Aquibium microcysteis: one gene and its partner. The protein of the gene in region 1 interacts with the protein of each later gene in a pairwise test. Links are inferred from orthologs where the notes say so. Each region holds a gene or a part of one and is shown on either strand. Other genes may lie near its edges.

Region 1 (15,598 bases):
AGCGTCTTCTCCATCCCCTCGCGGGCAGCGGTGTTCGCCGAAGCGGACGCCTTCACCACGGTCGACGCGTGGCATGCGGCGCATCGCCGGGCGAGTGTGGTGGCGCGCGCAACGTCCGAGCCGCCGCGTGCCATCTCCATCCAGGCCTTCGGCATCTTCCCGAAGATCCGCGAGCTCGACGCCTTGCTGCGCGCGCGGCCGGGGCTGTGCGAGCGGGTGATCGAATCGCATCCCGAAGCCGCCTTCTGGCGGCTGAACGGCGAGCGCGCCATGCAGACGCCGAAGAAGGTCAAGGGAAGCGTGAACCCGGAGGGCATGGAGGAGCGGAAGGCGCTGCTGGAAGCCTGCGGCATCGACCGCGCCTTTCTCGACGCCGCGCCGCCGCGCGGAGCGGGCGCGGACGACTACCTGGATGCGGCCGCGATGATGCTGATCGCCGCACGACATTCGGCCGGAGAGGCGCTGCCGTTTCCCGATCCGCCCGGAAGGGATGGGTGGGGACTGCCGATCGCCATCTGGACCTGACGGTCCGCAGACCATTGACGCGTGTGTCCATCTGCCGCAATGGGTTGCCCATGGATCATCTGCCGGACCACCTGCTTTCGGGCTATCGCAACTTCATGGGCGGGCGCTATTCGACCGAGACGCAGCGCTACCGGGACCTGGCGGCGTCCGGCCAGAAGCCGATGACCATGGTCATCGCCTGCTGCGATTCCCGCGCCGCGCCGGAGACGATCTTCGATGCCGGGCCGGGCGAACTGTTCGTCGTGCGCAACGTCGCCAATCTCGTGCCGCCCTACCAGCCGGACGGGGGGCACCATTCCACGTCGGCGGCGCTGGAATTCGCGGTGCAGAGCCTGAAGGTGAAGCACATCGTCGTGCTCGGCCACGGCCGCTGCGGCGGCATCCGCGCCGCGCTCGATCCGGCCGCCGAGCCGCTGTCGCCGGGCGATTTCATCGGAAAGTGGATGAGCATGGTGGCACCGGCGGCCGACGTCGTCAGCCACAACAGCATGATGACCGCCGGCGAACGGCAGACCGCGCTGGAGCGGATCTCGATCCGCTTCTCGATCGCCAATCTGCGGACCTTTCCCTGCGTCAAGATCCTGGAGGACAAGGGCCGGCTGTCGCTGCACGGCGCCTGGTTCGACATTTCGACGGGAGAATTGTGGGCGATGAACCGCCAGTCGGGCGATTTCGAGCGGCCCGAACTCGCCTGAGGCGCGTGCGCGACCGCAGGCGCCGATCAGCCTGCCCTGGCCAGTGCCGCCAGACGCCCCGCCGCGCTCTGCCGGTGATGGGCATGGCAGATGGCGATCGCCAGCGCATCGGCAGCGTCGTCGCTGTCGAAGGCGGCCCGCGGCATCAGCACCTTCACCATCATGTGGATCTGCCGCTTGTCGCCATGGCCGACGCCGATGACGGTCTTCTTGACCGCGTTCGGCGCGTATTCGGAAACCGGCAGGCCGGCCAGCGCCGGCACCAGCATGGCCACGCCGCGCGCCTGGCCGAGCTTCAGCGTCGCGGTGGCGTCCTTGTTGACGAAGGTCTGCTCGACCGCCGCCTCGTCCGGCCGCTCGGCGTGGACGATGGCGGCGAGACCGTCGTGCAGCTGGCACAGGCGCGAGGCGAGATCGGCCTTGTCGTCGGACCGGATCGTGCCGGCGCCGAGGAAGCGCAGGGAATTGCCGCAGGCCTCGATGATGCCCCATCCGGTGCGCCGGAGGCCCGGGTCGATGCCGATGATGCGAATCGTCTCTGCCATGGACCTATCCTATGCGAGTCGAGGACCATTGCCATGCTGAAGTGAACAAATGAGAAACATTTCCACCGCCGTCCAGGGGACGGCGGCCGGAACCCGCCTGAAGCGTGCCGCGATCTTGCAGATCCGCGCCGCACGCTTCAGGTCCTTTTCTCCCATGTCTTTCCCCCGAACCGGTGCCCGCTTCCGGGAGACATGCGTCAGGGCGCGAGACGTGCACAGTGCCGACAGACCTGCCTGTCCCCGACGCCGCGCTTGGCGTGCTTCTGGTCACCGTGCTGCTGGCGGGCATCGCGCGCGGCCTTTCGGGCTTCGGTACGGGCATGATCGTCGCGCCCGTGGCCGGCGCGCTCTACGGCCCGCAGGCGGCGATCGTCGTCATCGTCATCATGGATTCGCTGCCGGTCCTGCCGGTGACGCTGCCGGCGCTCAGGCAGGCGCGCTGGCGCGATGTGCTCCCGGTGGCGGCCGGGCTGTTCGTGATGCTGCCGGTCGGCGTACTGCTCCTCAAGGCGGGCGATCCGGTGACGCTGCGGTGGGCGATCTCGATCGCCATCCTCGCCTGCGCGGCGGCGCTGTGGAGCGGCTGGACGTGGCGCGGACCGCGCAATGCGGCGGTCGCGGCGGGGGTGGGCGGCTTGGCCGGACTGCTCGGCGGCATGGCCTCCATTCCGGGTCCGCCGGTGATCCTCTACTGGCTCGCGTCCGGCCTGCCCGCCGCGCTGCTGCGGGCCAACCTGCTCACGCTGTTCTTCCTGGGAGAGGTGCTGTCGATCGGCAATCTCTGGACCGCGGGACTGTTCGACCGCGGGCCGGTGATGCTCGGCATCGCCGCTGCGCCGGTCTATTTCGCGGGGCTGGCCATCGGCGCAAGGCTCTATGGTCTGGCGACCGAGGCGACCTACCGGAGGGTGACCTTCGGCCTCATCGTGACTGCCGCGGTGCTGGCCTCGCCCGCGACCGAGTCGGGCGTCCGATGGGCGCTCGCGCTGTGGGGACCCTGATCGCGTTCAGCCGCGGCCGAAGGCGGTGTTGAGCAGCGAGATCTGGTCGGAAACCGGATTGGCGCGCGGCGGCTGCGCCGGCATCGCGCCGCTGCCGTAGATCTCGTCGTCCATGCGGCGGACCAGACCCTGCAGGCTCAGCGAGCGATCGACCAGATCCTTGAAGGCCTGCGGCAGTTCGTTCCAGCCGGGAACGTCGTTCTGGGCCGACGCCGTGTCGAGCCGCACCTTGGCCTTCTCGGCCGCGACCTGGTCGCGCGTCATCTCGCCGGAATTGGCGGCGCGCTGCAGGAGCAGCCAGGAGGCGATCTGCATCAGCCGCGTGGTCAGGCGCATGGATTCGGCAGCATAGAGCGTGGCTGCGAGGCGCGACAGCGTCTTGGCCGCGGCGCGGCCTTCGCCGTCGAGATACTCCGCAGTCTGCTCCACCAGCCCCATGCCCTCGTTGTAGAGCGGCTTGAACGACGCGGAGAAGATGCGCCGTTCGGCCAGCTTGATGGTCGTGGCATCGTGGCGGACAGGTTCACTCATGACATCACCCCTCGAACGCTCCCCGTCGCGGACCGATCCGAACGCCTCTACGCGCCTGCCGTTCCGGCCTGAAGCCTGCTGCGGCCGAAAATGCGCGTTCTCCCACGGCAAGGCAAGCTGATGTTTAACAGAAGGTTAACGGCGCGCCGGGGGATGGCGGCCCGGGAAGAGCCGCGACAAAAAAAAGAGCCGCGCGAGGCGGCTCTCAGGAGTTTTCAGGGAGGCGTCAAACCGGGCGACCCCAGCCGCTCGGTTGAAATCCAGAAGACTGGACGGGCATAGTAAACGCCCGTAAAGCTTAATGGAGGGTTAACGCCTGGCAAGCGGGGGCATTTTTGCTGTCTCCGTACAGTCGAGAGGAAGGATATACTTCCCGAAATCACGGTTGCTGGAGCGCCGAGGCGGGGATGCGGCGCTCGGGTTGGGCCGCTCCGCGCCAGACCGCGGGAAGGGCGATCGCGGCGAAGAGCAGGACGCCGGCGAAGAAGCCGATCGAGGCGATCGCGACCAGCGGCTCGACGCCGCCATTGCCGGCGAGCAGGAAGAAGAGCCCGACGATCAGCGCAACGCCCGAGAGGCCCTGGAGCCAGAAATGCGCGGCGGCCAGCCGCGACTGCCCGGCAACGGGGAAGAGGTGGTAGAAGAAGGCGAAGACCGCCGACATGAGCCAGCCCGCCACCATGGCGTGGGCATGGACCGGCATCTGGCCGTGATCATGGGTGATGGACATGTGGAGACCGAGCATCAGCCCGCCGACCGCATAGAGGATGGCGAGGGTGAAGAAATTGCGTGCAGCGCCCTGCATTTCGGATGCCTTTCGTCGTTTCAGCGATTCGCCGCTGCGACCTTTCGATTTCCGACGAAAGGCACGTGGCGGCGTCGAGATGCTGTCTGGACGAATGCCGGGATCGATACTGTTAGGTATTTCGCACAAAGCTAAAAAAGCAGCGACGTCGGCAGGCGCGACCGGGTGCCTGGGCGGCACCCGGCGCAGCAAGCCGGTTCAGCCTGCTTTAGCCATGTCCCGCAGCCGGAACTTCTGGATCTTGCCGGTGCTGGTCTTCGGGATCTCGGCGAAGACGATCTGCTTCGGAACCTTGAAGCGCGCGAGCAGCGTGCGGCAATGGGCGAGGATCTCTTCCTCGGTGGCCGTCCTGCCGGGCTTCAGCTCGACATAGGCGATCGGCGTCTCGCCCCACTTCTCGTCCGGCTTCGCGACCACGCCGCAGGAGGCGACGGCCGGATGCTTGTAGAGCGCGTCCTCGACCTCGATCGAGGAGATGTTTTCGCCGCCGGAGATGATGATGTCCTTCGACCTGTCCTTCAGCTGGATGTAGCCGTCGGGGTGCATGACGCCGAGATCGCCGGAGTGGAACCAGCCGCCGGCCAGCGCCTCCTCCGTCGCCGCCCGGTTCTTCAGGTAGCCCTTCATGACGATGTTGCCGCGGAACATGACCTCGCCGATCGTCTCGCCGTCGGCGGGGGTGCGCGTCATCGTTTCGGGATTCATCACCGTGAGTGCGTCGAGGGCCGCATAGCGGACGCCCTGGCGCGCCTTCTTCGCCGAGCGCGCGCCGCGGTCGAGCGCATCCCACTCGCCCTTCCACTCGTTCACCACGGCAGGACCGTAGGTCTCGGTGAGGCCGTAGAGATGGGTGACCATGAAGCCCGCATCGGCCATGCCGGCCAGCACGGCTTCCGGCGGCGGGGCGGCCGCGGTGTTGAAGCAGACCGTCTGCGAAAAGGCGCGCTTGTCGGACTCGGGCGCGTTGATCAGCGTCGACATGACGATGGGTGCGCCGCAGAGATGCGTTACGCCGTGGTCGGCGATGGCGTCGTACATGGCTTTCGCCCGCACCCAGCGCAGGCACACATGGGTGCCGGCCTGGACGGCGAGCGTCCAGGGGAAGCACCAGCCGTTGCAGTGGAACATCGGCAGCGTCCAGAGATAGACGGGGTGCCGCCCCATGCCGGCATGGATGGTGTTCGAATACGCCATCAGCGCCGCACCGCGATGGTGGTAGACGACGCCCTTCGGATTGCCGGTCGTGCCGGACGTGTAGTTGAGCGAGATCGCGTCCCACTCGTCGTCGGGCATGGACCATTCGAAGGCGGGATCGCCCGATGCCACGAAGGCCTCGTAGTCGACCGTGCCGATGCGCTCTCCCTTGGGATAGGGGGCGTCGGCAGGATATTCGGGGTCGTCGTAGTCGATGACGAGGGGCCGGACGGTCGCAAGGTCCAGCGCCTGGCGCACGACGGCGGAAAACTCGCGATCGACGATGAGCACCCTGGTTTCGGCGTGGTCGAGCTGGAAGGCGATGATCGCCGCATCCAGGCGGGTGTTGAGCGAATGCAGCACCGCCTTGACCATCGGCACCCCGAAATGCGCTTCCAGCATGGCCGGCGTGTTGGAGAGCATCACCGTCACCGTGTCGCCCTTGCCGATGCCTTTGCCGGCGAGCGCGGAGGCCAGCATGCGGCTGCGCGCGTAGAAGCGCGCATAGGTCAGCTTCGCCTCGCCATGGATGACCGCCGTCTGGTCCGGAAAGGTCCGCGCCGCGCGCTCCAGATAGGTCAGCGGCGTGAGCGGCTGGTGATTGGCCGGGTTACGGCCGAGCCCCTCGTCGTACATCCCTGCTGCGGCTCCCGCCGCGCCTGCGTGCCTGGCTTCCATGCGACCTCCCCTTCATTTGGTGGCGTCGATGGCCTATGGTGTGTCTCGCGCCGACGCAAGAGTGACCTGCTCCGAGCCCGGCCGCAAGCGCGGGGGTGTCGACGTCAAGCCGCAACGGCGTCGAGCTCATGCAAAAACTCTCCGCATAAAAGAAGAAGGCGCTCGAACAGCGCATCAAGCGCGTGCCGGAACTGAAGCTCGACGAGAAGATGCGGCCGCTGACCGTCGCGCCGATCCTGCAGGATCATGTCGGCCTGGACGCGTCGGCGCGGGCCGGCGAGACGATCGCGACCGACTACAAGGACGTCCTCGGCGAAATCGCGGCGGCGCGGTCGAATGCGGCGGCGCCCGCCGGAGAGGCCGCCTTCGGCTGGGAGGCGGGCCAGGCAGGCAGCGGGGCCTGCTCCCGGCCGCCGCCGACCGGGCGGGCCGCCACCTGCTTCTCCAGCCGTCCGAGCCACTCCAACCAGAAGGCGAGCGCGAACTGAAGCGCGATGCCGCCGGCAATCAGCGCGGTGTCGAGCGCGAGACTTCCGGCGAGAACCTGCTTCAGCACCTGTCCGGCCATGGCGAGCAGCGTCCCCGCGATGAACACGGGCAGCGCGTGCCGGCCGAGCACGGCCAGCGGGTTGCGCGGATCGGTGCGGGCGAGCGCGTTGAGCGGCGCGATCGTGACGATCAGGTAGGCGGCGGCCAGCACGTGCAGCAGGCGCGGCGCCGACAGGAAGGTCTTGTCGAAGCCGGTCAGCACCGCCGGCAGGCCCATCGAGACGTCGATGCCCCAGAGCGGGATGCGCACCCAGGCGAAGCCGACGAGGAGGTAGGTGAGCGCCGCGGCGGCGAGCCAGGGCACGAAGGGAATCGTCCCGCCGCGCCGGACATGGACGGCTCCCGACAGGCCGATGACGAAGAGGAACTGCCAGGACAGCGGGTTCAGGAACCACAGCCCGTCCTGCGGGTAGTTGACCGGTCCGACCCGCCACAATCCCGCCCCGAGCCAGAGGGCGAAGGAGACGGCCAGCAGCGGACCCAGCCCGAAGCGCATGAGCAGGAGGAAGCCGGGCAGCATCAGCAGCACGACCGCGTACATCGACAGGATGTTGTTGTAGCCCAGCTGGTGGCCAAGCGAGACGAGCCCGAACAGGGCTTCCACGGGCGATTGGACGACCGCCTGGATGTTGATGCTCCCCATCAGTGCGGGCTCGGCGAACCACAGCGCACCGGCCGCGAAGATGCCGAGCGTGACGATGGTGGTCATGATGTGCGCCACGTAGAGCACGCCCGCGCGCCGCCAGGCCCGCAGCGTGGTCAGCAGTCGGCGGCCCGGCTGGAACTTCGTCCCGTAGGCGAAGCCTGCGGCAATTCCGGAGATCAGCACGAAGGCCTCGGCCGCGTCGGAGAAGCCGGCGTTCTTGTGGGTCAGGTTTTCGTAGATCGTGCCCGGCACGTGGTTCACGTAGATCGTGACCAGCGCCAGCGCGCGAAAGACGTCGAGGCGCGTGTCGCGCGAGGGAGCGGGCATCTGAGACATGGCGTGGGAAAAGTCGGTGATTCGGGCGAAGTTCCGTCGCGGCGAATCACAGTTGATTACGCAGGTGCAGCATTCCAGGCCCGGTCACGTCAAGAGCGCCGACAGGCCGTCCCAGAGCAGCTTCAGCGCGACGACCATGACGGTCGCGTAAGTGAGGCCGTAGAAGGCCTCCGGCTTCAGCCGGCGAACGATGAAGGCGCCGAGCAGGGTGGCGACCGGCGCGAGCGGCAGCAGGATCGCCGAAGCCGCCAGATTGGCGGCGTCGAACTGGCCGAGCGCGAAGTAGGGCACCAGCTTCACCGCGTTCACCACGGCGAAATAGATGACGCTGGTTCCCACGTAGAGCGCGGGCGCCAGGCGCTGCGGCAGCACGTAGACCTGGAAAGGCGGCCCGCCGGCATGGGCCACGAAGCTGGTGAAGCCGCTGACGAGGCCCCAGAACACGCCGAACAGGGGACGCTGCGGGGCCGCGACGTCGGAGCGCGCATATTTCTGCCAAAGCCAGCGGAGCACGAAAACCGTGGTGACGATGCCCAGGATGAGGCGGACGATGTCGGGCGTGACGACGGCGGCCGTCAGCCAGCCGAGCCCGATGCCGGCCATGGCGCCGGGCAGGAGCACGGCGAGCGTGGGGAGGTGATGATTGCCGCGCCACGACCAGAGCGAGACCATGTCCATGACGACGAGGATCGGCAGCAGGATGGCGGCCGCCTGAATGGGGGAGATCGCCAGCGCCATCACCGGCACCCCGAGAAACCCCATGGCGCCGCCAAGCCCGCCCTTCGCGAGGCCGACGAGAATCACCGCGGGGATGGCGGCGGCGTAGAAGAAGGGATCGGTGGGAAGGGCGTCCATGGCGGGGTCACGTCGGAGGAGGCGCAGCGATAGACGCTCCGGCCGGCGATTGCGAGCCGAAACGGCGGCTGGACTGCCGAAAGCGCGGCGCTGGCAATGCGTCCTGCACTTGTCTATGCCAAATTGAGACCACGATCCGGCTCCATAGGCCTGCCCGAGATGGATACCATGACCGACGACGCCCCAATCCGCTGCCGCCTCGTGCTGATCGCTCCTGAGGACGTCGGCGCTGCCGCTCTCGAGGCCGCGCTCTCGGGTGGCGACGTCGCGTCGGTGATCCTGCCGCAGTATGGCCTCGACGACGCGGCCTTCCAGAAGCTCGCGGAGGTCCTCGTGCCGGTGATCCAGGCCCGGGGCGCCGCCGCGATGATCGCGGGCGACACGCGCGTGGCGGCGCGGGTCAAGGCCGACGGCGTCCATGTCGAGGGCAAGCCGGACGTGCTGGCCGACGCGATCGACCGGTTGCAGGACAAGATGATGGTGGGTACTGGCGGCGCCAAGACCCGCGACGACGCCCTGGACCTCGGCGAACTCAGACCCGACTACCTCTTCTTCGGCCGCTTCGGCTACGACAATACGCCGGCTCCACATCATCGGAACCTCACTCTGGGGGCCTGGTGGGCGGAGATGATCGAGGTGCCCTGCATCGTGATGGCCGGCAGCGATATCGCCTCCGTCGCCGACGTCGCCCGCACGGGCGTCGAGTTCGTCGCCGTCTCGGCGGCGGTGTTCGGGGCAACGGACCCTGCGGCGGCGGTGGCCGAGGCGAACCGCCTGCTGGACGAAGCGATGCCGACGCTCGAGGCCGAGACGTGACGCCTGGGCGGCTGGCCCTCGCCTTGCTGTTCCTGACGGCGGCGTCCGGCCCCGCGCCGGCGCTGGTCGACGAGCTTGCGCCGCCGCCGGCCGAGCTTCCCGCCGATGCGCCCGCGCTCGCCCGCGGAGTGGTGCCGGTGGCCCCTGACGCGATCGGCAAGGCCCCCACCGCATCCGGGGAGACACCGACCACCCTGCTCTCGGCGCCCGCCATTCCCTCCCGCTTCGGCGCAAAGGCGCCGGACGAGGCCTTCGGCGCGTTCCAGCGCGGGCTCTACATCACCGCCTACAATCTCGCGCTGCCGCGGGCCGAGAAGGGCGACGGGGCCGCGCAGACGCTGGTGGCCGAAATCCTGTCGAGAGGGCTCGGGGTCCCCCGCAAGCCGGCCGAGGCCGCCGAATGGTACCGCAAGGCGGCCGAGGCCGGCATTCCCGAAGCGAAGTTCCAGTATGCGCTGCTGATGATCGACGGGAAGTTCGCCGAAAAGAACGGTGACCGCGCCTTCGAGCTGATGAAGGAAGCCGCCGATTCCGGCAACCGGCTGGCCGCCTTCAATTACGCCCAGATGCTCGTGGATCGCGAGCGCGGGCCCAAGGGCATGGGCAAGGCCGTTCCCTACTACGAGCAGGCCGCCCGCGCAGGCCTGGCCGATGCCCAGTATGCCATGGCGCAGATCTACACCACCGGCGTGCTCGGTCCGCCGGACGATATCAAGGCTCGCAACTACCTCGCGATGGCGGCGATGCAGAACTTCGATTCCGCGCAGCTGGATCTCGCGACCTGGCTGGTCGAGGGGCGGGGCGGCAGGATCGACTACGACGCGGGCTTCGGCTGGATGCGGCGGGCCGCCGAGGCGGGAAACGTGGCGGCGCAGAACCGCCTCGCCAAGCTCTACGTCTACGCACTCGGCACCGAGCCGGACCCGATCCTGGCGGCTGCCTGGTACATCAAGGCGCGGCGGGCAGGCCTTCGCGACCTGGAGATGGAGGACTTCCTCCGGGGGCTGACGGCGGAGGAACAGAAGCAGGCGATCGAGCGCGCCAACCGGCTGTAGCTGAACGCGTCCCGGCGCCCGCGGACGGCAACTCTTGCCTCCCGATGCGATTTATGGTCTTGGAGGCGCCGAAACGGCCTCTCGGGGTCCAGCTCTTCCGAAAGATGCAAGAATGGCCAAGATCAACGGCAACGAAATCCGTCCAGGCAACGTGATCGAACACAATGGCGGTCTCTGGGTCGCGGTCCGGACGAATGCGGTCAAGCCCGGCAAGGGCGGCGCCTACAATCAGGTCGAGCTGAAGAACCTGATCGACGGCACCAAGCTCAACGAGCGTTTCCGCTCGGCCGAGACGGTCGAGAAGGTTCGCCTCGAGCAGAAGGACTTCTCCTTCCTCTACGAGCAGGGCGATGCGCTGGTGTTCATGGACACCGAGAGCTACGAGCAGCTCGAACTGCAGAAGGATTTCGTCGGCGACCGCGCCGCCTTCCTGCAGGACGGCATGACCGTGACGGTGGAACTCTACGAGGAGAAGCCGATCGGCATTTCTCTGCCCGACCAGGTGGTGCTCACCATCACCGAGGCTGATCCGGTGGTGAAGGGGCAGACCGCCGCGTCGTCCTACAAGCCGGCCGTGCTCGAGAACGGCATCCGCGTGCTGGTGCCGCCCTTCATCTCGGCCGGCGAGAAGATTCTCGTCGACACCAACGAGATCACCTACATCCGCCGCGCCGACTGACGCGCCGAACACCCGGACGGGACTGGATCGAATGGCGTATTCCGCGCTCATGAGGGTGATGGTCGAGGCGGCGCGCAAGGCGGGCCGCTCGCTGTCGCGCGACTTCGGCGAGGTGCAGAACCTCCAGGTCTCGATGAAGGGGCCCGGCGACTACGTCAGCCAGGCCGACCGCAAGGCCGAGGAGATCATCTTCACGGAACTGTCGCGCGCGCGGCCCGGCTACTCGTTCCTGATGGAGGAGCGGGGCGCCGTGGAGGGCGAGGATTCCCAGCACCGCTGGATCGTCGATCCGCTGGACGGCACGACCAACTTCCTGCACGGCATCCCGATCTTCGCCATTTCGATCGCGCTCGAGCGTCAGGGCCAGCTCCAGGCAGCTCTGGTGTACAACCCCGCGATGGACGAGCTCTACACGGCCGAGCGCGGCGGCGGCGCCTTCATGAACGACCGCCGTCTCCGCGTCGCAGGGCGGACCAAGCTCTCCGACAGCGTCATCGGCACCGGCATTCCGCACCTCGGCCGAGGCCACCACGGCAACGCGCTGATCGAACTGCGCAACGTCATGGGCGAAGTGTCCGGCATCCGCCGCATGGGGGCCGCCGCGCTCGATCTGGCCTATGTCGCGGCGGGGCGGCTCGACGGCTTCTGGGAGAGCGGTCTCTCGCCGTGGGACATGGCCGCCGGCCTGCTGCTCATCCGGGAGGCGGGCGGCTTCGCCAGCGACCGCGAAGGGGGCCAGGACATGTTGGAGAGCGGCAACGTCGTCGCAGGCAACGAGACCATCCACCGGGTGCTGCTGCGGCAGCTGCGCAAGCCGCTGACGCCGCGTCCGGCCTGAGACCGGGCGCCGGGGATCGTCCGAAGCGAGTTCGGTTGCAGGTGCGGGCAGGGGCGGCGATAATTCCGTCACATCGGCCTGCCAAGGTGCCTGCATGACGCTCAACCGCCGCCACCCTTACGTCAATCTCCACGCCGACTGGCGCCGAATAACCCGGGCCGAACTGCTGGCTGACGGGATCGTGCATGCGGTCGGCATCGTTCTCGCCATCACGGCCGGCGCGATCCTGCTGTGGCTCGCCGCGGGGCGAACGGCAGTGGCCGAGTACGTCGCGACGATCTTCTACGTCGTGTCGCTGCTGACCGTCCTTTCGGTATCGTGCGCCTACAATCTGTGGCCGGCGTCGCGCGCCAAATGGATCCTGCGGCGGTTCGACCATTCCGCGATCTACCTCCTGATCGCGGGAACCTATACGCCGCTGATGGCGCAGCTGGACGGCCCGACCGCCGGGATCATGCTGACCGTCGTCTGGGGCGCCGCGCTGACCGGGATCGCCCTGAAGCTGGCCTTTCCCGGCCGTCTCGACCGCGTCGCGATCGGGTTCTATCTCGCCATCGGGTGGAGCGGGATCGTGATCGCGGGCGATCTCGCCGAGATCGTCCCCGCGAGCACGATCTGGTACATCGCGGCCGGCGGGATCTGCTATTCGGCAGGCGTGATCTTCTTCGTCTGGCGCGACCTTCGCTTCCAGTCGGCGGTCTGGCACGGCTTCGTGGTGTCCGGCGCCGGACTTCACCTGGCGGCGATGATGGACCTGCTGGTCATCCATCGGCTCTGACGGCGGAAAAGGCCAATTCGTCGGCAGTGGCGCGGGGCGCGTCCTTTCATTTTCGTCACAATTGCGGATACAGTCGCCATCGGTGCGGGACAGAGACTGAGGCTTGGCATGGCATGGTTCGGATCAACGGCGGATGAGGCGCTTTCGGGCGGCCAGTACGACCCGCAGAAGCTCTCCAGTCCGCAGGTCTTCCTGCTGTCGATGCTGATCTTCCTGGCGATCGCCGGTTTCGTCGCCGCCATCCTGTACCGGCAGATCTCCGCCGCCTTCACCACCAATCCCGGCCTCAACGGCCTGATCATCGGCGTGCTGGCGGTCGGCGTGCTGCTCGCCTTCAACCAGGTGGTGCGGCTGTTCCGGGAGGTTCGCTGGGTCAACTCCTTCCGCGCGGGCGGCCTGGAGACGCGCGATCCGGTGCTGCTGGCGCCGATGAAGGTGCTGCTCGGCCGGTCCTCGGCGACGGCGCTCACCACGGTGTCGCTTCGAACCATCCTCGATTCCATCGCCACGCGCCTCGACGAGAGCCGCGACATCTCGCGCTACCTGATCGGCCTCCTCGTGTTCCTCGGCCTGCTCGGCACCTTCTGGGGCCTCCTGCAGACCATCGGCTCCATCGGTGACACGATCCAGTCGCTCGATCCGGGATCGGGCGATGCCAACGATGTGCTGAATGCGCTGAAGACGGGCCTCGCCGCGCCTCTCGCCGGCATGGGAACGGCCTTCTCGTCCTCGCTGTTCGGTCTTGCGGGATCGCTCGTGCTCGGCTTCCTCGACCTGCAGGCGGGCCGGGCGCAGACGCGCTTCTACACCGAACTCGAAAACTGGCTGTCGTCGGTGACCGATCTCGGATCCGATGCGCCGGCCATCGACCCGGGTCGCAACACGTCGTCGGAAGAAATGCGCCGGATGGCCGAGCAGCTGCGCTCGATCAGCGAGACCGGCGGCTCCAGCCAGCGCGTCGCAACCTCGATGGCAAACCTAGCGGAAGGCATCTCGGGGCTGGTGAAGAACATGCGCAGCGAGCAGCAGATGATGCGCGACTGGGTGGAATCGCAGGCCGAGGAACAGCGGGCGACCCGCGCGGTGCTTGAAAGCATCGCACAGTCGCTGAAGAAGCGGGGAGGCAGCTGACATGGCGCTGGCGCGCGGACGCCGGCGGGAACGCGGCATCGACTACTGGCCGGGCTTCGTCGACGCCCTGTCGACGCTGCTCCTCGCCATCATGTTCCTTCTGTCCGTGTTCGTGCTGGCGCAGTTCCTGCTGTCGCGCGAGATCAGCGGCAAGGACGAGGTGCTGAACCGGCTGAATTCGCAGATCAACGAGCTGACCCAGCTGCTTGCGCTCGAACGGTCGAACGCGCAGGACACGGAAGACCAGCTCGCCAACCTGCAGGCCTCGCTCACGGCGGCCGAGACCGAGCGCTCGCGGCTGGAGAGCCTGCTCGCCGCCGGCTCGGGCGCCGACGCCGCTGCCCGCGACCAGATCGGCGCGCTCAGCGGCGAGCTGGAGAGCGAGCGGCAGATCTCGCAGCGCGCGCTGTCGCAGGTCGAGCTCCTCAACCAGCAGATCTCGGCGCTGCGGCGCCAGATCGCGGCGCTGGAGGACGCGCTGGACGTTTCGGAGACGCGCGACCGCGAGTCCAATGCCAAGATCGCCGATCTCGGCCGCCGGCTCAATGTCGCCCTGGCGCAGCGCGTCCAGGAGCTGAACCGCTACCGCTCCGACTTCTTCGGCCGGCTGCGCGAGATCCTGTCGGACCGCGAGAACATCCGCATCGTCGGCGACCGCTTCGTGTTCCAGTCCGAGGTGCTCTTCCCCTCCGGCTCGGAGGTGATCAACGAGGCCGGGCGCGTCGAGATGGCCAAGCTCGCCGCCGCCATCATCGACCTGCAGCGCGAGATTCCGCCCGAGATCAACTGGGTCCTGCGCGTCGACGGCCATACCGACAACGTCCCGCTGTCGGGCACCGGCCGCTACCGCGACAACTGGGAACTCTCCTCGGCGCGTGCCGTGTCGGTGGTGAAGTATCTGGTCGCGCAGGGCGTTCCCGCCGCCCGGCTCGTGGCCGCCGGCTTCGGCGAGTTCCAGCCGCTGGTCGAAGGCGACACCCCCGACGCCCGCAACAGAAACCGCCGCATCGAGCTCAAGCTGACCGAGCGGTGAGGCCTCACCATCCGATCAGCAGTGCCGCCAGTGCCAGCGCGGCGGGAAGCGCTTGGACATAGAGGATCTTGCGGGAGACCGTGGCGGCGCCGAACAGGCCGGCCACGACCACGCAGCCGAGGAAGAAGAGCTTGATGGCGAAGCCTTCCGCCCCGAGCCAGAGGCCCCAGACGAGCCCGGCGACGAGGAAGCCGTTGTAGAGTCCCTGGTTCATCGCCAGCGCCTTCGAGCGTGCCGCGAAGGCCGGATCGAGCCGGAAGGCCTTGTGGCCGGCCGGCGTGTCCCAGGCGATCATCTCCAGATACATGAAATAGACGTGCAGCGCCGCCACCAGCGCGATCAGGATCGTCGAGACCATTCGGCACCCCCGTTTTTCGGTCGGGAGACATGACGTCCGACCCGCGGCGCCGTCAAGGCCGGGGAGGCGCTCCGCCCGCATGGCCCGCTCAAGACGTGCGGCCCGTTCGGTGGTGAACCGGCCGGCGACGTGCTTCGGCTTGATCGGTCTCGCGCCGCGTGCCTAACTCGGCCCGGCACACCGGGAGGGACCATCATGGATTGCGATGCCATCATCGTCGGCGGGGGGCTCGCCGGCCTCGTCGCGGCGGCGGAACTGGCCGATCGCGGCAGGCGCGTGACCATCCTCGAACAGGAGGGCGAAAATTCTCTCGGCGGACAGGCCTTCTGGTCGCTCGGCGGCCTGTTCTTCGTCGACAGCCCGGAGCAGCGCCGCCTGCGCATCCGCGACAGCCGGGAACTCGCGCTGCAGGACTGGATGGGATCGGCGCAGTTCAGCCGGCCGGAGGATTTCTGGCCGCGCAAGGTGGCCGAGGCGTATGTCGACTTCGCGGCCGGCGAGATGCGGCCCTGGCTGCATGCCATGGGGATGCGCTGGTTTCCCGTCGTCG
Region 2 (15,529 bases), 130 kb from region 1 along the record:
CGCCGCGCGGGATCTTGCCGCCCAGCCGCTGGAACTTCTGCGGGTCGCGCAGGAACTCGACGATCTCCTCGAGGTCTTCCTTGGCCTCGTCGACGCCGGCCACGTCCTGGAACGTCACCCGGCCGTGCGCCTCCGTCAGAAGCTTCGCCTTCGACTTGCCAAAGCCCATGGCGCGTCCGGAGCCGGACTGCATCTGGCGCATGAAGAAGATCCAGACGCCGAGGATCAGGATCATCGGCAGCCACGAGATCAGGTAGCCGAGGATCGAATTGGACCCGTCGGTCTCCGGTCGGGCGTTGATCGTCACGCCGCGTTCTTCCAGCCTCGAGACCAGCGTGGGGTCACCGGGAGAATAGGTCTGGAACGAGGTGCCGTTGTCCACGTAGGTGCCGGTGATCCGCTCGCCGGCGATCGTCACCGACCGCACCCGGCCCGCCGAGACGTTCTGAAGGAACTCGGAATAGGCGATCTCGCTGGCGTTGCCGCGCTGCTGCGGGGTCTGGAACAGATTGAAGAGCGCGATCAGGAGGACGGCTATGATCGCCCACAGCGCAAGATTGCGGTAGTTCGGATTCATCTTTGGGTCCCGTACGCACCTTCTGGAGGCGCGCGTCCATCGTGGAGAACTCGGCTTAACATAGGGTTGGTGCGGGACCTTGCCAAGCAGAAGCCCGCCGTTCGGTTAAGCAGCTTATGCGGCATTGTGACTGTCCCAAGGCGAAGCCGGAAAAGAATGGCCGTCGAGCAGTGCGCGCAGCGCCTCCGCAGGCGCCAGATCGAAGCTCGGCAGGTAGCGCGCATAAGGCGCCGCCACGCGCCGGAGCAACAGGCCGTCGCGCCGGGAGCCGGACAGATCGAGGCTGGCTGCCGCTCCGCGCACGTGCAGCAGCGGCTCCGCCGCCAGGGCCGCACGCACCAGTGCGGGTGGCGCCGCGGTATCGGCCGACGAACGCGCCCTGGCCTCCGCCAGCGTCCTGCCCGCGGCCTCCACGACCGCGTTTGCGGGGAACGGCCGTTCCGCGAGCCGGAAACGCCCATCCCAGACGGCGCCCGCAACGGCGGGGGCAGCCCCGGTCCATCCGGCCCGGATCTCCCGGTGCAGGTAGAACGCCCCCTTGCGCCGCTCGGCGACGGCGCCGCCGAGCGAACCGCGCCCATGTCCGCTGGCGAGGCGTTCGAACAGGCCTCGCGCGCGGGGGGCGTCCGGAAGATGCTCGCGCCCGCCGACGGCTGCGACCAGCAGCCGGAACGCCAGCCGCGCTGCCGCCGCGTCCTGCGCCGCAAGAAGTCCGGCATCGACGCGCACGAGCCCCGGCGCGGCGAGGCCGGCGTGGCGCTCGATCAGCGAACCGGCGCGCCGCCCGAGGTCGACCCGCTCCAGCGCCGCAAGCCGCCCCTCTTCCAGCAGTGCCCCGACGATCCCTTCCTCGCCCGGACCCGCGAGCGCGCGGCGCGCCCGCGCGCGCTCGTAAGCCGTCTGCTCGTTGGTCGGATCCTCGATCCAGGTGACCCCGGCGCGCGCCAGCATCCCGCGCAACGCCGAGCGCGCGTGCGAAAGCAGCGGTCGGACGAACCACGTCGCACCGTCGTAGAGCGTCGCGGGCGCGATACCGGCCAGCCCGCGTCCGCTGCCGCGCGCGCGGCGCATGGCGATCGTCTCGGCCTGATCGTTCGCGGTGTGGCCGGTGAGCACCATGGCAGCATCGAGCGACCGTGCGGCTTCGGCGAGCAGCCGGTGACGCGCCTCGCGCGCCGCGGCCGGCACGCCGGACGACGGCTTGCTGCCCTCCCAACGGAGGGTGCGGTGAGGAATGCCGTGCGAATCACAGAAGGCGGCAACGCGATCGGCCTCGTCTGCCGCTTCTGGCCGCAGGCCGTGATCCACGGTCATCGCCACGAGGTCGCCGAACGGTCGGCGGACGAGAAAGGCCTGGAGCAGGACCAGCAGCGCCATCGAGTCGCTGCCTCCGGACACGGCGGCGACGACGGGGCGCCCGGGCGGGAAGGACAGGCCGGAAAAGATGCGGTCGGGCTGGATGTCGTCGATCGGACGCCCCTCCTTTTGCCGACAGGCCGGTTGCCGGTACGCTGCAGCACCCAGGTCCCGGGCGTGCGCGGCGATGGACCGGCGGCAGCGCGGTCTTCGTGTCAGCAGCCGGCGAGCGCCTGCTCTGCCCGCACGCGCTCCTTGAGCGCGGAGGAAACGTTCTTGTAGCGCTTGCCGATCTCGGCATAGGTCGCGCAGGCGACGTCGCGCTGCTGCAGGGCGGCCAGCGAGACGCCGAGCTTCAGCAGCATGTCGGGCGCCTTGGACGAGTCGGGGAATTCGCGGTTGGCCGCCAGGAACGTCTCGGCGGCGCTGCGATACTGCTCCATGCCGAGCAGCGCCTCGCCGAGCCAGTAGCGCGCGTCGGAGGTCTTCGGATCGTTGGGGAAGCGTTCGATGTGCTCGCGGAAACCAGCCTCCGCGGTCGGATAGTCGCCGGACAGGATGAAGTTGTAGGCGTTCCGGTAGAGTTCCTCGGGATCGTCGGTCGGCGGCAGTGCCGCCACCTTCGTGTCGTCCGTGTCTGCCCCGCCCTCGTCCATCATCGGCGCGGCCGCGCCTGCCACGCCCCCGTTGGTGTCCAGGGTGCCGCCGGTCGGGTTGCCGTTGGCGTCGAAGGTCACGGTTCCCAGCGTCCGGGGCGGGGTCCCACGGGCCGGTGCGTCCGGCTGGACCGAGGGTGCCGCGGGCGTGGCCGGGTCGGCCGCCGCGACCCGGCTGCCCGTGCTCCCGGCCGCATCGCCCCGCTTCTCTTCCAGCTGCTGCAGGCGGAACTCGTTGTCTTCCTGCATCTTGCGCATCTGGTCCTGCATCTGCAGGAGCAGGAAGTTGAGCTCCTCGACACGACCGGTCAGGTCGCGCAGCTGCTCCTCGAGCGCCGGGATGCGCGGGTCGCCCGTCTGGGCGAGCTGAACGGTCGCGGTGTCGTTCGACCGGCCGAGCCAGTTGGGTGGAAGCAGGCTGCCGATGCCGCCGCCCTGCGTCCCGGTCTCGGCCTGGCCGAAGGGAAAGGCATGCGCACCGCCCGTCAAAAGCAGGGGCACGACGACGGCCGCACGAAAGAGTGTCTTCAGTCTCATCGAGAATCTCGCTTCGGGAAATGCGAAAGGACGGAGCGCTGGCGCGCCCCGGATTCCGATCCTATCAAGACTTGCGACTTCGGCCAAATTTTGTTTCGCGCGCGGCCGTGATGCCTTCGCGCAGCCCCCGGCGCCCCCGGGACGCCGGGTCGCCGGCCGGATCAGCTTCCGGCGCCGCCGAGCAGCGTCACGGCGCGGCGGTTCTGAGACCAGCAGGAAATGTCGTCGCAGACGGCGACCGGACGCTCCTTGCCGTAGGAGATGGTCCTGAGGCGATTGCCGGCGACGCCGCGCGACACCAGGAAGTCGCGAGCGGCCGCGGCGCGGCGTGCGCCCAGCGCGATGTTGTATTCGCGCGTTCCGCGTTCGTCGGCATGGCCCTCGATGGTGATCGAATAGGAGGGATACTGGTTCAGCCACTGCGCCTGACGGGCGAGAATCTGCTGGGCGTCGGCGCGGACCACGGACGAATCCGTGTCGAAGAAGATGCGGTCGCCGACGTTGACGGTGAAATCCTGCTGCGTTCCCGGCCGCGCCGCGCCGCCTGCGCCGGCCCCGGCGCCGAGGCCGATGTCGGCCGCGCTGTTGGGAATCTTCTTGGACGCGCAGCCCGTCACGGCAAGCGCCATGACCAGTGCGAGAACGGCGGGATTGCGGGTCAGTGCTGCGATACGGCGCATGCGCCACTCCTTCGCATTTGCGTTGTTCCTTTGACCTTCCAGTAACCACGTCGGGGTTAACCGGCGCACAATGAACGTGGTTAACGAAGTGTTGCCGATGCCCCGGCGGCGCGATTCCCGGAAGGTGGCGCCATGGGCACACTAGGTCCAATTGCGGCGGAAACGGGACGCCGCGCCGCCGCAATCGCGGACTTGCGCCGGAGAGCACCTCGTCCGCGAAGGAAACCGCAACCGAAACGAGTTTGGCGGCGGGACGTCCGCCGCCACCCGCGGCACGGCGTCAGTCGAGCAGCGGCGACCAGGCCGGATCCGAAGCGAAATTCGGGCTCGCGATGGCCTGTTCGTTCCGGCCGGTCAGGTCGATCGAGTAGAGCTGCGGGCCGGGAGAGCCGGCAGCCTGCCGGAAGAACATCAGGACGCGGCCGTTGGGTGCCCAGGTCGGTCCCTCCTGGCTGAAGCCCGAGGAGAGGATCCGCTCGCCCGAACCGTCCGTGCGCATCACGCCGATCTGGAACTCACCGCCCGTCTGCTTCGTGAAGGCGATGAGGTCGCCGCGCGGCGACCAGACCGGGGTCGAATAGGTGCCCTCGCCGAACGAGATGCGGCGCTGGTTGGAACCGTCCGAGTTCATGACGTAGATCTGCGTCCGACCGCCGCGGTCGGAGGTGAAGACGATCTGCGAGCCATCCGGCGAATAGGATGGCGAGGTGTCGATCGCATTGGAATTGGTCAGCCGCGTCGTGGCGCGGCTGCGCAGGTCGAGCACGTAGATGTTGGAATTGCCGTCGTCGCGCAGCAGGCTCATGATCACCTTCTGGCCGTCCGGCGAGAAGCGCGGCGCGAAGGTCATGCCGGGGAAGTTTCCGACCAGTTCCCGCTGGCCCGTCTCGAGCTGCAGCAGGTAGACCTGCGGCTGCCCGCCCTCGTAGGACATGTAGGTGATCTCCTGCCGGCTCGGCGAAAAGCGGGGGGTCAGCGCGATCGACCGGCCGTCGGACAGGAAGCGCGCATTGGCACCGTCCTGGTCCATGATGGCGAGGCGCTTCATCCGCTGGTTCCTCGGCCCCGACTCGTCGATGAAGACGATCCGGGTGTCGAAATAGCCCCGCTCGCCGGTCAGGCGCTCGTAGATCGCGTCGGAGATGATGTGCGCGACGCGGCGGACGTTCGACTGCGAGGCGAAGAACTGCTCGCCGGCGAGTTGCTGACCCGCGAACGTGTCCCACAGCCGGTACTCGGCGCGGACGCGGCCGTCCGCTTCCCGGGTCACCCGGCCCGTGACCAGCGCCTGGGCGTTGATCACCTTCCAGTCGTCGAAACGCGGAGCGGCGTCCGGATTGGATATCTTCTCGATGAACGCCGCCTTGGCGATCGGCGCGAACAGCCCGGACCGCTGCAGGTTGGCCGACACGATTCCGGAAATCTCGGCACCGAGTGCGTCGGCGGACAGGAAGTCCGTGATGGCGATCGGCAGCGGCTCGACGACGCCCTTGTTGACGTCGACTTCGAGGACGGCCCGCGCCGGAGCCGTCATCACTCCCGACACCGACACCGCGACGGCGGCTGCGAGGAGGAAGGCTTTGAATGTGAAATTCATGGCATGACCTTAATTCGTGACTTGCGGGGCGGACTAGCCGCGAATCGTGCTCAGAACATGTCGCGGGGATCGAAGTTGACGATCACCTCGGCCCAGGTGTCGTACTTGTCGGCCGGAAGATTGAACGGCTCGCACTTCTGGACCGCGCGCACCGCGGACTCGGCCGCGATGCGACCGGCGCCGGAGCTCGAGCCGCCGGCCACCACTTCGGGACGGCCCTCGAGATTGCCCGAGCGGTCGAGCCGGAAACGGACCGAGACACGCAGCGCATCGCCGTCCTCGGCGCCCGCCGGGATGCTCCAGCACGAGCCGAGACGCTGGCGCAGCGCATCCATCTCGCTCTGCGACAGCTTCTCGCCCGTCGTCCTGCGCTCGCCGCCCAGGGCGGCCTGCTCGTTGGACCGCTTCGCGCCGCCGCCAGAGGCCTTCTCCTTGTTGAGGAGCGCCGCCACGTCGTCGAGCACGTTGTCGTCGGCCTTCTCGGCCGTCTTCTGCGCCGGCTGCGTCACGGGCTTCTGCGGCTTCTCGGGTACCTTCCGCTCGGCTTCCTTCGCGGGCTGCGGCGGGCGGGGCCGCGCCTCGGGCCGGGGTGCCGTGTCGGGCAGCGCAGGCTCGGCCGCGACCGCGGTCTCGACCGGCTTGGGCTCGGGTTCGGGCGTCGGTTCCGCCTTCGGCGCGGGTTCGGGCACGGGGGCGGCCTCGACGGGCGGCGCGGGCTCGGGGGCTGGCGGCGGAACGGGCGCGGGCGCGGGCGCCGGTTCCGCCACCGGCTCGGGCCGCGGTGCGGGCTCCGGCGACGCCTGCGGCAGCGCTGCGGTCTGCACTTCGCGCGGCTTCGGGTCGGGCGTCGGCGGCGCCTGCGTGTCCTGCGAATTGTTGCCGAAGCGCTGGGCGTCCGGAACGACGGACGGACGCGTGGTGGGCGTCGGCGCGGGCGTCTCCGCGACGGGTGCCTTCTTGTCGCCTTCGAGGACGCGCGTGATCTCCTCGATCGGCACGATGTCGATCGGCAGGGACTCGACGTCGATCACGTCGTGCGGCTTGGGCGACGACAGGGACACCAGTCCCGCGCCGATGACGAGAACGTGCAGGACCGTTGAAGTGACCACTCCGAAACGCATCTGCGTCAGCTGTCCTGCTCCTGCAGCGTCACGAGGCCGAGATTGCGGAAGCCGGCGGCCGAGATGCGCGCCATGACCCGCATGACCGTGCCGTAGTCCGCGTTGCGGTCGCCGCGCACGTAGATGCGCTCCTCGTAGCCGGTCTTCGATATGGCCTCGAGCTTGGGCACCACTTCCTCGATCGGGATCTCGGTCTCCTGGAGGAAGATCCGACCCTCTTCGTTGATCGATACGGTGATCGGCTGCGTCTCGGCGTTGAGCGCGCGCGCCTGCGTTTCCGGCAGGTCGATGGGAACGCCGACGGTCAGCAGCGGCGCCGCCACCATGAAGATGATGAGCAGCACCAGCATCACGTCGACGAAGGGCGTGACGTTGATCTCCGACATCAGGGCGTGCTTGCGCCCGCGGCGCCTGTGTCCGCGACCGCCGCCGCCTGTTCCGACCGACATGCCCATGGCGTTGCTCCGTCAGGCGCGTTGCGCGACCTTTTCATCGATCTGCCGCGACAATATGGCGGAGAACTCGTCGGCGAAGCCTTCCATCCGCGAACCCAGCTTGCTGGCGTCGGATGACAGCTTGTTGTAGGCGATGACCGCAGGAATGGCGGCGAGCAGGCCGATGGCCGTGGCCAACAGCGCTTCCGCGATGCCGGGCGCCACGACGGCGAGGCTGGTGGATTTCGACCCGGCGATGGCCTGGAACGACGTCATGATGCCGACCACGGTGCCGAACAGGCCGATGAAGGGTGCCGCCGAGCCGATGGTGGCGAGGAAGCCCAGCCGGCCCTCCAGCTTCTCCATCTCGCGGGTGAGCGCGAGGTCCATCGCCTTGTCGATGCGCGTCTGCAGACCCATCGGCGCCCGGGCGCCCTTCTCGAAGCTCTTCTTCCACTCGCGCATGGCGGCGACGAAGATCGAACTCATGCCGCTGGTGCTGCGGTCCGCGAGGGTTCGGTAGAGCTCCTCCAGCGACTGCCCCGACCAGAAGGTCTTCTCGAAGCGGTTGAGCGCGACCTTCATGCGGCCGAAGGCGACGACCTTGTCGATGATGATCGCCCAGGTCCAGACGGACGCCAGGAGCAGACCGATCATGACGAGCTTGACGATGAGGCCCGCCTGCATGAAGAGGGCCCAGAGCGAAACGTTGGCGTGCGGCTCGATGAGAGCGGTGGTTTCCATCGACGTCCAATCCTAGGGTGTGTGCGGCGGCCGGTCGGTGCGGCCCCTTTGCGGAAGCCCTTCCCGGTGACGATCCGGCGATCACCCCGGCTTCGCCGCCTCGGGGTTTATCCGGTGAATCTTGGTCAAACGAAGGCGTGCCCGCCCGCTTGCATTTTCCCGAACGAATTCATGAATGATTATGGTTAATCATCCGTTAGGAAAGACCGTTGCCGCGGTCAATCCCGCGCCGGCAGGAATCGCCCCGTCCAATCCTTGGGAAAGCGCCGCGGCCGGCCGTTCATGCCGATGATCGCCGCTTCCACGCGGGCTTCGATCAGCAGGTCCGCGCCGCGCAGGATCCGCTGTGCCATCACGATGCGGGCGCCCGATATCTCCGCTGTGCGCGTCTCGATGGTCAGCACGTCGTCCATCCGTGCGGAGCCGCGAAAGTCGATCTCCATGCGCCGGACCACCCAGACGATCCTCTCGCCATGGGCGCCGTCGGCCAGTTCCGTATGATGGACGCCGCACAACCGCAGATAATCCGACCGACCGCGTTCCAGGAACTCCAGATAACGTGCGTGATAGACGACGCCGGAGAAGTCGGTATCGGCATAGTAGACCCGCGCCGAGAGACGGTGTCCCTCCCGCGTCAGTTCGCCGGAAAGGCCGGTCACGATCTCACCATCATCCGCCATCGCGCTTCCCTTCGCAGGTCATCTCTGCCATGCGTCGCCCCATGTTGCGACATTCGATCTCGATTGCATTTCGGTCTTCCTCGATCAAGGCACGGTTCGCCCGGGTCCTCGCGCTGGCTCTTCTGGCGGCGGGTCTCGTCCTGCCCGCCGGCGCAGCCACCTTCGAGGCCAGGCGCGGTCTCAACCTCGACATCTGGGTCACCTGGCCGGAGGAGCGCCTCTGGCACGAGGAGGACGCCATCCTTCCCTTCCCCGAATGGCGCCGGTCCCTCGACGAAGCGGGTCTCGCCCGCCTGAAGGCGGGCGGCTTCGACTTCATGCGCATGCCGGTCGATCCCTCGCCCTTCCTGTCGCCGGCTGCGGCGGCGTTTCACGACCGTCTGTACGAGGAGGTGCTGGAAGCGGCCCGCACGGTCAACCGCGCCGGCCTCAAGGTGATCGTCGACCTGCATCTCTTCCCGGCCGGCACCAACCGCTCGATCGGCATGAGCGAGGTCATGGACGATCCCGCGCTGTTCGATCGCTATCTGGAGGTGGTGCGCCGCCTCGCCGCGACGCTGAAGCGCGAGGATCCGGCGATGCTGGCGCTGGAACTGATGAACGAGCCGGTGATCGACTGCGAGCCGGGAGAGAACGCCTGGCCGGAGCGCCTGCGCCGCCTCCACGCAGCCGCCCGCTCCCAGGCGACGCGCCTGACGCTGGTCCTGTCGGGCGGCTGCTGGGGCTCGGCCGAGGGTCTGGCTGCGCTCGACCCGGCCGCGATCCCCGACGACAACGTGCTGTGGAGCTTCCACTCCTACGCGCCCTTCCTGCTCACCCACCAGGGCGCGACCTGGACGGGCGACTTCATCCCCTACATCACCGGCCTGCCCTTCCCGCTGCACGCGGCGGGCAAGGCCGAGCTGGACGCTGCGCTGAAGGCCATCCGCGACCGGATCCGGGCCGAGGCACCGCTCCTGCGCCAGCCCGGGCTGCTCGCCTATCTCGACGAGCAGGTCGCCACCGTGGATACCGAGGAGAAGCTGGAAGCCGTGATGGACGAGCCCTTCCGCATCGTCGAGGACTGGGCCCGCCGGCACGGCATCGACCCGGGCGACGTCCTGCTCGGGGAGTTCGGCATGATCCGCCAGGAATGGCAGGACGACCACGTCATGTCCCCCCGCTCCCGCGCCGCCTACTACCGAACCATGATCGCCCACGCCGAACGCCACGGCTTCGCCTGGTCGATGTGGAGCTACGGCGGTGCGTTCGGCGTGGTGGAGGAATTCGAGGGCCGGAAGGCGGAGCCCGACGTGCTGGAGATGGTGCGGGGGCTACGGTAGCGAACCAGCGGAATTGCGGGTACAGCTTATGTAACTCGGCTGTTCTCCGCCGCGCCGAAGGTCGAGGCCGACGCTTAGTTGCGTAAATTGTCCCCGCAATTCTGCCCCCCGATTCACTCCTCCTCGAACAGCCGCCCCTGCACCGCCGCCATGCTGCGCGGCGGCTCCAGGCCCATGTGGGTCCAGGCATTGGCAGTGAGCACGCGGCCGCGCGGGGTGCGCTGGATGAAGCCCTGCTGGATGAGATAGGGCTCGATGATGTCCTCGATGGCGTCGCGCGGCTCCGACAGGCCGGCCGCGATGGTCTCGATGCCGACCGGGCCGCCGCCGAAGTTCCGCAGGATCATCGACAGGTAGCGCCGGTCGAGATTGTCGAGGCCGAGCGCGTCGACCTCGAGCCGGAGCAGCGCCTCGTCGGCGATCGTCCGCGTCACCGTCTGCGCACCCGCCACCGTCGCGAAGTCGCGCACCCGGCGCAGCAGGCGCCCGGCGATGCGCGGCGTGCCGCGGGCGCGCCTGGCGATCTCGGTCGCACCGTCGTCGCTCATCGGCAAGCCGAGGATGCGCGCGCCGCGCCGCACGATCAGTTCCAGTTCCTCGACGGTGTAGAAGTTGAGCCGCACCGGAATGCCGAAGCGGTCGCGCAGCGGGTTGGTGATGAGCCCGAGCCGCGTCGTGGCGGCGACCAGCGTGAAGCGCGCGAGGTCGATCTTGACCGACCGTGCCGCCGGTCCCTCGCCGATGATCAGATCGAGCTGGAAATCCTCCATCGCCGGATAGAGGATTTCCTCCACGGCGGGCGACAGCCGGTGGATCTCGTCGATGAACAGCACGTCGCGGTCTTCGAGATTGGTGAGCAGCGCGGCGAGATCGCCCGCCTTGGCGATCACCGGGCCGGAGGTGGAGCGGAAGTTCACGCCCATCTCCTTGGCCATGATCTGCGCCAGCGTCGTCTTGCCGAGCCCGGGCGGGCCGACGAAGAGAACGTGGTCGAGCGCCTCGCCGCGGCCGCGTGCCGCCTCGACGAACACCTTCAGGTTCGCCCGCGCCGCCGCCTGGCCGACGAACTCGTCGAGCGTCTGCGGCCGCAGCGTCGAATCGACGTCCTCGCCGCGCTTTTCCGACGAGATCAGGCGGGGGGACGTGGTCATGTCAGCAGCCTCATGCCTGGGACCGCCTTCGCCGCCGGCGCATCGAGCGTATAGGTGAAATCGCAGCCCGCCTCGAGGTTGATCTGCGAAATCACCAGGTCCGAATAGTCGCGGTGGCCGCTCGCGAGCGTGTCGGCCCAGTGGCGAAACGGATTCGTGTCGAGCACGCGCAGTTCCTCGCTTTCGAGAAGCCCGGCAAGCGTGGATCGCGCGGTCGTCCGGTCCACGCCGGCCTTCCTCTCGAGGACCCAGAGGCTCTCCGCGACGACGACGACGTTCACGAGGAGCGGGTCGTCCGGAGAGGTCCGCCCGATCAGCGCCGCCGCCCGCTGGAACATCGCTTCGTCGTCCCTCAGCAGCAGCCGCACGACGACGTTGGTGTCAATCCCGATCAAGGTGCCGCTCGTCCCGCTCCATGGCGGCGATCGCCCCTGCCGACTTGATGTCGGCCTGGGTCAGCGGCTTGCGCCCGGGATCGTGCAGTGCGCCCGCGAAATCGAGCGCCGAGCGCCGCGGCCTGGCTTCGAGGACGTACTGGCCGTCCTGCTTGCGGAAGACGAGCCGATCGCCGGGCCTGAGGTTCAGGTCCTCGCGCACCTGCTTCGGCAGCGTCATCTGGTTCTTGGAAGTCAAGGTGGTCGAGGGATGCACGCCGAACTCCTTTCACGCACAGGATAGTAAGGAGAGAGCGCTCACGCAAGGCATCACCGTGCCAGCTCCTTCAGGCCGGCCCGGATCAGCTTCGACGAATCCGCGCCGTCGCCGGCCGTCTTCAGCGCCGCGGCGACCGCGGTGGCGGCGACGTCGCGCGAATAACCGAGGTTGACCAGCGCCGACACCGCGTCGGCCACCGGCGCGGGCGCCACGCCTTCGCCCAGCTCCTGCTTCAGGCCCATCGCCGCGGCGGCCTCGCCCGTGTAGGCGGGTGCCTTGTCGCGCAGCTCGGTGACGATGCGCTCGGCGACCTTCTTGCCGACGCCCGGTGCGCGCGCGACCATGGCGATGTCGCGCAGCGCCACCGCGTTGGCGAGTTCGGAAGCGGTCAGCGTCGACAGCACCGCCAGCGCCACCTTCGCGCCGACGCCGGGAACGTTGTTCTGCAGCAGGCGGAACCACTCGCGTTCGAGGGCGGAGCCGAAGCCGTAGAGCCGGATCATGTCTTCGCGCACGTAGGTCTCTATGTGCAGCACCACCGCCTCGCCGATGCCGGGGAGCTTGGACAGGGTGCGGGCGGGGCAGTAGGCGACGTAGCCGACGCCGTGCACGTCGACGACGCAGTGGTCCTCGGCGATCTCGTCGAGCGTTCCCTTGAGCTTCCCGATCATCGAATCGATCCCGCGCGGTGTTGGAGACGTTCGACCGCTGTATCACCGGCGCCGTGCTTTCGGCAAAGCGCAGGTCCCCAGGCTCAGCTCATGCCGGGAAGCGCGGAATCGACGGCGGCTCCGGCAGCAGGCGCCAGACCAGCCAGGACAGGATCGCCATGAACCCCATGGCGGGAATGACGGTGGCGGCGGCCGTCACCGGCTCGCCGATCATCGCCGCCGCCGTGCCGCCGACCAGACCGCCGGCCATCTGCATGAACCCGGAGATCGAGGAGGCGGCGCCGGCGATGTGCGGAAACGGCGCGATGGAGGCCACCATCATCGCCGGCATGATGAAGGCGATGCCGAAGGCGAAGAGCCCGACCGGTGCCATCACCGACAGGAATGTCGGCGGCGCCATGCGCAGCAGCACGGCGAGCAGGATGCAGGCGACGGCGACGCAGGCGAGGCCGAAAGGGACCAGCCGCGACGCCGGCATCAGCTGCAGGCAACGGCGCACGATCAGCGAGCCTGTGAAGAAGCTTCCGGACTGCAGCAGCATGCCGAGCCCGAACTCGGTCGCCGACAGGCCGACCCGTTCCATGAGCAGGAAGGGCAGCACCGTGGCCAGCGTGTAGAGCGAGCCGACAGTGCCCGCTATGACGAGGCTGCACAGCACGAAGTAGGGACTGCCGAACAGCGTCGCGTAGGATTTCGCCAGGGCCGCGGGCCGGATCCGCGACATGTCGCGCGGCACCGTCTCACTGAGGCCGAATTGGACCACCAGCACGACGACCACGCCCAGCGCCACCATGGCGAGAAAGATCGCGTGCCAGCCGGCGGCGATCATGATGAGGCCGCCGATGGTGGGCGAGAAGGCCGGACCGACGGCGAGCACGATCGCCTGGAGATTCATGATGCGCGCCGCCCGGTCGTCGTGGAACAGGTCGCGGATCAGCGCCCGCGAGATCGCCACGCCGACGGCCGATCCGACCCCCTGGAAGAAGCGGGCCGCGATCAGGATCTCGACCGACGGCGCCACCAGCGCCACGAGGCTGGCGATCAGGTAGATCGTCATGAAGCCCAGCACGACCGGCTTGCGGCCGAAACCGTCCGAGAGCGGACCGCACACGAGCTGCGACAGCGCGAAGCCCGCGAAATAGAGCGACAGGCTGAGTTTCACAGCCGCCTCGGTGCTGCCGAAGGCATGCACGATCTCCGGCATCGCCGGCGTGTAGAGCGCCATCGACACCGGACCGACAGACACCATCAGCGCGCCGATCAGGCCGACGCGGCGTTCGCTCATCACGACGGGCGGGCGGGACAGAGGTGCGTTCACGCCGGTTCTCCCGGCCGCGGCGCTTCGCCCTTCATTGCGGACAGATCCTCGCGCAGCGCCTTCAGCAGGCCGATCAGCTCGTTCCACCGCTCGGCGCCCAGGGTGCGGGTCAGGTCCTGGCGGATAGCCGCGCCGATCGAACGCACTTCGGCGAGCACGTCCTCGGCCTCGGGCGTCAGTTCCACCAGCTTCGCACGGCGATCGGCCGGATCTGCCGCCCGGGTCACGAGCCCGCGGCCTTCGAGCCGGTCGAGATAGCCCGACAGCGTCATCGCCTCGACGCCCATCCGCTCGGCGAGCACGTTCTGGCGCACGACGCCGCAGCGCGCGATGTTGGCGAGTGCCCGTCCTTCTCCCGGCGTCACCGCCACGCCGGCGGCCGCGATGCGACGCTCGATCTCGGCGCGAACGAGGCGCGCGACGTCGGAAATCAGAAACCCGAGCGAATCGGGATCGGCAGGCAGGGTCATGTCGGACAGACCTAAATTGATAAGGCGAACTTATAATAAGGTGCACGTATCAATCGGGCGCTGCGCCGTCAATCCCGTTGCGCGCGGGCCGGGACCGCCTTACATCCGGGGCTGGCCCGAAGGAACCCCCCATGACCGACACCGCGTCCGCGCCCGTCCCCTCTCCGCTCGTCCGCTGGACCGGCCCGATGGGACTTCCGGACTTCGCGCAGATCACCGACGACGCCTTCGAGGCTGCCTTCGACGCGGGCTTTTCGGCGCATGCGGCCGAGATCGAGGCCATCGCGGCCGACGCGGCGGCACCGACCGTCGCCAACACGCTCGCTGCGCTCGAACGCGCCGGTGAAGCGCTCAGCCGCGTCTCGGCGATCTTCTGGTGCAAGGCGGGCGCCGATACGAACGATACGATCCAGGCCCTGGAGCGCGCCGTTTCGCCGCGCATGGCGCGGCATTATTCCGCGATCGGCATGAACGAACGGCTCTTCGCCCGGATCGACGACCTCTACGCGCGCCGCGCCGACCTCGATCTCGACCCCGAGACCGCCCGCGTGCTGGAACTCACCTGGAAGGGCTTCGTCCGGTCCGGCGCGAAGCTGGGTGACGCCGACAAGCAGCGTCTCGCCGCCATCAACGAGGAACTGGCCTCGCTCGGCGCCCGCTTCGGCCAGAACGTGCTCGCCGACGAGCGCTCCTGGGCGCTGTTCCTCGGGCAAGACGATCTCGCGGGCCTGCCGGACTCGCTGCGCCGCGCCATGGCCGAGGCGGCGGCCGCGCGCGGCCGCGAGGGCGCCTTCGCCGTGACGCTGTCGCGATCCATCATGGAGCCCTTCCTCACCTTCTCCGATCGCCGCGACCTGCGCGAGACGGCCTTCCGTGCCTTCGTGGCGCGCGGCGAGAACGGCGGCGACACCGACAATCGCGGCATCGTGGCCGAGATGCTGCGGCTGCGGCAGGAGAAGGCCCGGCTGCTCGGCTATCCGTCCTATGCCGCGTTCAAGCTCGACAACACCATGGCCAAGACGCCAGACGCCGTGTCGCGCCTGCTCGACCCGGTCTGGGAAAAGGCGCTGGAGAAGGCTGCTGCGGACCAGGCCGAACTGACGCGGATCGCGGTCGCGGGCGGCCTCAACGCGCCCCTCGCGCCCTGGGACTGGCGCTACTACCAGGAGAAGCTGCGCGCGGAACGCTATGCCTTCGACGAGCAGCAGCTGAAGCCCTATTTCCGGCTCGACAACGTCATCGCCGCCTGTTTCGACGTCGCCGGCCGCCTCTTCGGCCTCGGCTTCGAGGAGAGGCAGGGCATCGCCGCCTGGCATCCCGACGTGCGCGTCTTCGAGGTGAAGAATGCCGACGGCACCCGTCGCGCCGTCTTCCTTGCCGACTATTTCAACCGCCCGTCCAAGCGCTCCGGCGCCTGGATGAGTTCGCTGCGCGGCGGCTGGTCGCTCGGCGACGGATCGAGCCCCATCATCTACAACGTCATGAATTTCGCCAAGGCGCCGAAGGGCGAGGCGGCGCTGCTCTCGATCGACGAGGCGCGGACCCTGTTCCACGAGTTCGG

What was found.
Region 2: the proteins of ruvC (region 1) and ruvA interact in binary tests that used the Escherichia coli proteins (3 or more experiments, as listed by UniProt). The link is inferred for Aquibium microcysteis from one-to-one orthologs.

What each region holds. Positions count from the first base shown.
Region 1 is NZ_CP061080.1:4,086,610-4,102,207, reverse strand. What follows is about bases 7-2,947. They hold ruvC (crossover junction endodeoxyribonuclease RuvC), read right to left. Parts: upstream 1,766-2,947; coding sequence 1,247-1,765; downstream 7-1,246. Other genes in these bases: rcdA (protease adaptor protein RcdA), read right to left, coding at 2,773-2,947; IAI54_RS19145 (TSUP family transporter), read left to right, coding at 1,984-2,766; IAI54_RS19155 (carbonic anhydrase), read left to right, coding at 576-1,220; IAI54_RS19160 (DUF429 domain-containing protein), read left to right, coding at 7-525. In the rest of the region: more of IAI54_RS19160, read left to right, coding at 1-6; more of rcdA, read right to left, coding at 2,948-3,297; IAI54_RS19135 (hypothetical protein), read right to left, coding at 3,677-4,102; IAI54_RS19130 (acyl-CoA synthetase), read right to left, coding at 4,301-5,932; IAI54_RS19125 (hypothetical protein), read right to left, coding at 6,079-6,222; IAI54_RS19120 (OpgC family protein), read right to left, coding at 6,270-7,505; IAI54_RS19115 (sulfite exporter TauE/SafE family protein), read right to left, coding at 7,590-8,360; IAI54_RS19110 (thiamine phosphate synthase), read left to right, coding at 8,529-9,176; IAI54_RS19105 (SEL1-like repeat protein), read left to right, coding at 9,173-10,231; efp (elongation factor P), read left to right, coding at 10,344-10,910; IAI54_RS19095 (inositol monophosphatase family protein), read left to right, coding at 10,942-11,748; PAQR family membrane homeostasis protein TrhA, read left to right, coding at 11,843-12,526; IAI54_RS19085 (MotA/TolQ/ExbB proton channel family protein), read left to right, coding at 12,635-13,657; IAI54_RS19080 (peptidoglycan -binding protein), read left to right, coding at 13,659-14,690; IAI54_RS19075 (DUF1304 domain-containing protein), read right to left, coding at 14,695-15,048; IAI54_RS19070 (FAD-binding dehydrogenase), read left to right, coding at 15,241-15,598.
Region 2 is NZ_CP061080.1:3,960,973-3,976,501, forward strand. What follows is about bases 10,371-13,242. They hold ruvA (Holliday junction branch migration protein RuvA), read right to left. Parts: upstream 12,181-13,242; coding sequence 11,560-12,180; downstream 10,371-11,559. Other genes in these bases: ruvB (Holliday junction branch migration DNA helicase RuvB), read right to left, coding at 10,371-10,855; IAI54_RS18515 (PIN domain-containing protein), read right to left, coding at 10,852-11,250; IAI54_RS18520 (AbrB/MazE/SpoVT family DNA-binding domain-containing protein), read right to left, coding at 11,237-11,470; IAI54_RS18530 (multidrug effflux MFS transporter), read right to left, coding at 12,269-13,242. In the rest of the region: ATP-dependent zinc metalloprotease FtsH, read right to left, coding at 1-577; tRNA lysidine(34) synthetase TilS, read right to left, coding at 692-1,954; tol-pal system protein YbgF, read right to left, coding at 2,149-3,126; peptidoglycan-associated lipoprotein Pal, read right to left, coding at 3,288-3,806; Tol-Pal system beta propeller repeat protein TolB, read right to left, coding at 4,087-5,403; IAI54_RS18485 (hypothetical protein), read right to left, coding at 5,454-6,524; protein TolR, read right to left, coding at 6,530-6,979; protein TolQ, read right to left, coding at 6,992-7,702; ybgC (tol-pal system-associated acyl-CoA thioesterase), read right to left, coding at 7,921-8,382; IAI54_RS18505 (glycoside hydrolase family 5 protein), read left to right, coding at 8,412-9,704; more of ruvB, read right to left, coding at 9,818-10,370; more of IAI54_RS18530, read right to left, coding at 13,243-13,498; IAI54_RS18535 (MarR family winged helix-turn-helix transcriptional regulator), read right to left, coding at 13,495-13,968; IAI54_RS18540 (M3 family metallopeptidase), read left to right, coding at 14,100-15,529. UniProt on the Escherichia coli protein: The RuvA-RuvB-RuvC complex processes Holliday junction (HJ) DNA during genetic recombination and DNA repair.